One region of the Bradyrhizobium sp. McL0616 genome, then DNA from elsewhere that is predicted to be linked to it. Evidence: riboswitches for the same ligand, from Rfam matches in the RefSeq annotation. Region 1 holds a riboswitch; the other holds the start of a gene.

What was found. Region 1 has a riboswitch for glycine ahead of gcvT (glycine cleavage system aminomethyltransferase GcvT). Riboswitches for the same ligand answer to the same signal wherever they lie in the genome.
Region 2: linked by a shared signal. The riboswitch ahead of ACPPVR_RS15885 (D-amino acid dehydrogenase) and the one ahead of gcvT (glycine cleavage system aminomethyltransferase GcvT) in region 1 are both predicted to bind glycine.

The regions. Positions count from the first base shown of each region.
Region 1 is NZ_CP188255.1:3,188,737-3,191,202, reverse strand. Features, by position in the region: gene alaS (alanine--tRNA ligase) at 1-654, opposite strand, end outside; glycine riboswitch at 887-975, shown strand; gene gcvT (glycine cleavage system aminomethyltransferase GcvT) at 1,122-2,270, shown strand; gene gcvH (glycine cleavage system protein GcvH) at 2,281-2,466, shown strand, end outside.
Region 2 is NZ_CP188255.1:3,340,908-3,343,373, reverse strand. Features, by position in the region: gene ACPPVR_RS15890 (M20/M25/M40 family metallo-hydrolase) at 1-830, shown strand, start outside; glycine riboswitch at 926-1,030, shown strand; glycine riboswitch at 1,034-1,145, shown strand; gene ACPPVR_RS15885 (D-amino acid dehydrogenase) at 1,214-2,466, shown strand, end outside.

The DNA of each region.
Region 1 (2,466 bases):
CACGCGCTCCTCCTTCGTCACCTGCTCATATTGCATGAACACGAGATTCCAGAATTCGAGGAAGCGGTCGCCGTCTTCCTCCGGAGAACCCGGAGGGCCGCCCCAGATGTGCTCGCCGCGATCAATGAAGATCTCCGAGCACGGGCCGCACGGGCCGGTGTCGCCCATCGCCCAGAAATTGTCCGAGGTCGGGATGCGGATGATGCGGTCGTCGGAGAAGCCGGCGATCTTCTTCCAGAGGCCTGCCGCCTCGTCGTCGGTGTGGTAGACGGTGACGAGCAGCTTGTCCTTCTTGAGCCCGTATTCCTTGGTGATCAGCGTCCAGGCGAGCTCGATCGCGCGCTCCTTGAAATAGTCGCCGAACGAGAAGTTGCCGAGCATCTCGAAGAAGGTGAGATGGCGCGCGGTGTAGCCGACATTGTCGAGGTCGTTGTGCTTGCCGCCGGCGCGCACGCATTTCTGCGAGGTGGTGGCGCGCTGATAGGGCCGCTTCTCGACGCCGGTGAAGACATTCTTGAACTGCACCATGCCGGCATTGGTGAACATCAAGGTCGGGTCGTTGCGCGGCACCAATGGCGAGGACGACACGATCTCGTGGCCGTTCTCGGCAAAGAAGTTCAGAAAGGTCGACCTGATCTCGTTGACGCCGCTCATGTTCATCCCATCGGGTGTGCCTGGGCCCGCTTTACGCCATCCAAACCGCGGGTTTGGGCTGATATCTGCGGACAGAAGCGCTTTTAGACAAGGCCAGCTTCGCTGTCCAGAAACTGTGCAGAGAGATCAGAGGGTTGCCGCAGGCGCGTAATCCCGTTGCAATCCCGTTGAAAGGCACCGAACGCGCGTTGACAGGCTTGGCCGGGCTGTGGTCTCTACCCATCTGTATCGTACGGCCACGTCGGGAGAGACCGGCACTGGTGCCGGCGCCGAAGGAGCAACCGCCCCGGAAACTCTCAGGCAAAAGGACCGCGTGGCTTTGACAGCATCTGGAAAGAGGCGCCGACGGGCTTAAGGCTCGGACTGCGTCCGCCGACGGGATAATACTCTCAGGCACAGCGACAGATGGGGCTTCGACTGGTGTCCACGGGGAATCCTCCTCGGGGAACCGCCGAGGGCCCCCTGTGATGCTTGCACGCGACGACCGAGATTCCCTTCAACGTACGCCCCTTCACGCGCTGCATGTGTCGCTCGGCGGCAAGATGGTGCCGTTCGCGGGCTATGACATGCCCGTGCAATATCCGGCGGGCGTGCTGAAAGAGCATCTGCATACCCGCAGCTCCGCCGGTCTGTTCGACGTCTCCCACATGGGACAGATCGCGCTCCGGCCGAAGTCGGGCAAGGTCGAGGACGCCGCCCGCGCGCTGGAGCGGCTGGTGCCGCAGGATATCGTCGCAATTGCACCGGGGCGGCAGCGCTATGCCCAGTTCACCAATGTGGATGGCGGTATTCTGGACGATCTGATGGTCGCCAATTTCGGCGATCATCTGTTCCTCGTCGTCAATGCCGCCTGCAAGGCCGAAGACGAGGCGCATCTGCGCGCGAATCTGTCCGACGACTGCATCATTGATTCGCTGAGCGACCGCGCCCTGATTGCGTTGCAGGGACCGAAGGCGGAATCGGTGCTGGCGAAATTCTGTGCAGAGGCGCCCACCATGAAGTTCATGGACGCCGGCCCGCACAAGGTTGCCAGCATCGACTGCTTCGTCTCGCGCTCCGGTTACACCGGCGAGGACGGTTTTGAAATTTCGGTTCCCGCAGGCGACACCGAACGCCTCGCCAGGACGCTGCTGGAGACCACAGACGTGCTGCCGGTCGGGCTCGGCGCCCGCGACAGCCTGCGGCTGGAAGCCGGGCTCTGTCTCTACGGCCATGACATCGACACCGAGACCACGCCGGTCGAAGCCGCTCTGGAATGGTCGGTGCAAAAGAGCCGCCGCACGGGCGGTGCCCGCGCCGGTGGCTTTCCCGGCGCCGAGAAAGTTCTTGCTCATTTCGATGAGGGCGCGAGCCGCCGCCGCGTCGGCCTGCGCACCGAAGGCCGCGCGCCGGTGCGCGAGGGAGCGCTGCTGTTTGCAGACGCAACCGCAGGCGAGCCGATCGGCAAGGTCACATCGGGCGGCTTCGGCCCGAGCCTGAACGCGCCGGTCGCGATGGGCTATGTGCCCACGAGCCAAAGCGCGCTCGGCACAGCAATCTTCGCCGAGGTGCGCGGCCAGCGCTTGGCCGTGCAGGTCGCCGCCATGCCTTTCGTGAAAAACACCTACAAACGCTGAGGACAAGAAAATGACCACGACGCTGTTTACCTCCGACCATGAATGGCTGGCCATCGACGGCGACGTCGCCACCGTCGGCATCACCGACTACGCGCAGTCGCAGCTCGGCGATGTCGTGTTCATCGAGCTGCCCAAGGTCGGCCGCACGCTGAAGAAAGCCGAAGCCGCCGCCGTCGTGGAATCCGTGAAGGCCGCC
Region 2 (2,466 bases), 150 kb from region 1:
AGGGCAACAGATGCTACGGCCCCGGCATCTACGACATGAAGGGCGGCAACTATCTCTCGCTGGAAGCGATCCGGCAGCTGGCCCGCGCCTCCTTCACCACGCCGCTGCCGATCACCGTGCTGTTCACGCCGGACGAGGAAGTCGGCACCCCCTCGACGCGCGACATCATTGAGGCCGAGGCCGCGCGCAACAAATACGTGCTGGTGCCGGAGCCCGGCCGCGCCGACAACGGCGTCACCACCGGACGTTACGCCATCGCTCGTTTCAATCTCGAGGCGACGGGCCGGCCGAGCCACGCCGGTGCGATGCTGTCGGCGGGTCGCTCGGCGATCCGCGAGATGGCGCGGCAAATCCTTGCGATCGACGCGATGACGACGGAGGACTGCACCTTCTCGGTCGGTGTCGTGCATGGCGGCCAATGGGTCAATTGCGTCGCCACGACCGCAACTGGCGAGGCGCTGTCGATGGCCAAGCGCCAGGCCGATCTCGACCGCGGCGTGGAGCGGATGCTGGCGCTGTCGGGTACCGCCAATGACGTCTCCTTCAAAGTAACGCGCGGCGTGACCCGGCCGGTGTGGGAACCGGATGCCGGCACCATGGCGCTCTATGAAAAGGCGCGCGGCATCGCCAAGTCGCTCGGCGCCGAGCTGCCGCATGCAAGCTCGGGCGGCGGCTCCGACGGCAATTTCACCGGCGCAATGGGCATCCCGACGCTCGATGGCCTCGGCGTGCGCGGCGGCAACGGCCACACACTTGAGGAGTTCATCGAGGTCGAGAGCCTTGTCGAACGCGGCCGGCTGATGGCGGGGCTGCTGGCGACGCTGGCGTAAATTGAATCAACTTCGCACTGCACAATGCGTTAGCAGTCGCGGTTGAAATTTAGCCTTGTCCAAAAATGAGGCGCATCGTACTGCTCGATGGTCCACGCGACGATGCGGGAGAGATCGCGACGAAGGCTTCTAGCTTTCGTTGCGGCGCCGACGGAGCAACCGCCCCGGAAACTCTCAGGCAAAAGGACTGTATCGTCAGGACGATCTGGAGAGAGGCGGCACGATCTTGGGATCGTGACGTCCACCGAAGGGGATAGTCCGCACAGACCTTGTCGGGTTCGTGCCGGATCAAGCTCTCAGGTAACCGTGACAGATGGGGCGCCGCCAACGGCCTTGTGGCCGGCGGTTAGCCGACTCTAACTCACGGGAGCCCCGCACCTGACATGACCCATATTGCCATCATCGGCGCCGGTATCACCGGCGTAACGACCGCCTATGCCCTGCTCGAACGCGGCTACAAGGTGACGGTGCTCGACAAGCACCGCTACGCCGCGATGGAGACCTCCTTCGCCAATGGCGGACAGCTTTCCGCCAGCAATGCCGAAGTGTGGAACAGCGCCGCGACGATCCTCAAAGGCCTGCGCTGGATGTTCCGGCGCGACGCGCCGCTGCTGATGAACCCACGGCCGAACTGGCACAAATATTCGTGGATGGGCGAGTTCGTCGCCAACATCGGCAACTACCGCGCCAACACGATTCAAACCACGCGGCTTGCCATCGAAGCCCGCAAGCATCTTTTCGAGATCGCGACGCGCGAAGGCATCGACTTCGATCTCGAACGCCGCGGCATTCTCCACATCTATCACGACAAGAAGGGTTTCGAATCCGGCCTGCGCGTCAACGCGCTGTTGAAGGAGGGCGGCCTCGATCGGCGTCCGGTGACGCCGGAGGAAATTCGCACGATCGAGCCGACGCTGCGCAAGGCGTACTACGGCGGCTTCTACACGCCGTCGGATGCGACCGGCGATATCCACAAGTTCACGCGCGGGCTTGCAGACGCCTGCAAGCGGCGCGGCGCGACCTTCATCCACGAAGCCAACATCGATTCGATCGCCCGCGCCGGCAGCGGCTTTGTCCTCGGCTGGGCTGACCTTGCCGCAAACGATGCTGTCGCATCCGCGCGCGGCATGCTCAAGGTCGACGGCGTCGTGGTCTGCGCCGGCGTTGCGAGCCGTCACTTCGCCGCCCTGCTCGACGAACGCGTCAATGTCTATCCGGTGAAGGGCTACTCTATCACCGTGCAGCTCGACTCGGCCGAGAGCCGCAACGCGACGCCAACCGTCAGCCTGCTGGATGAGGCCGCCAAGATCGTCACCAGCCGGCTCGGCGCCGATCGCTTCCGCGTCGCCGGTACCGCCGAATTCAACGACTTCAACCGCGACATCCGCGCCGACCGCGTGCAGCCGCTGGTCGATTGGGTGCGCAGCAACTTCCCCGCCGTCGAGACGTCGCGGGTCGTGCCCTGGGCCGGGCTGCGCCCGATGATGCCGAACATGATGCCGGTGGTACGCGCAGGGCGGATGCCCGGCGTGTTCTTCAACACCGGCCATGGCCATCTCGGCTGGACCTTGTCGGCCGCGACCGCGCAGATGATTGCCGGGACCATCGACAGCTGGCGCGGGCTCAATGCGCCGCC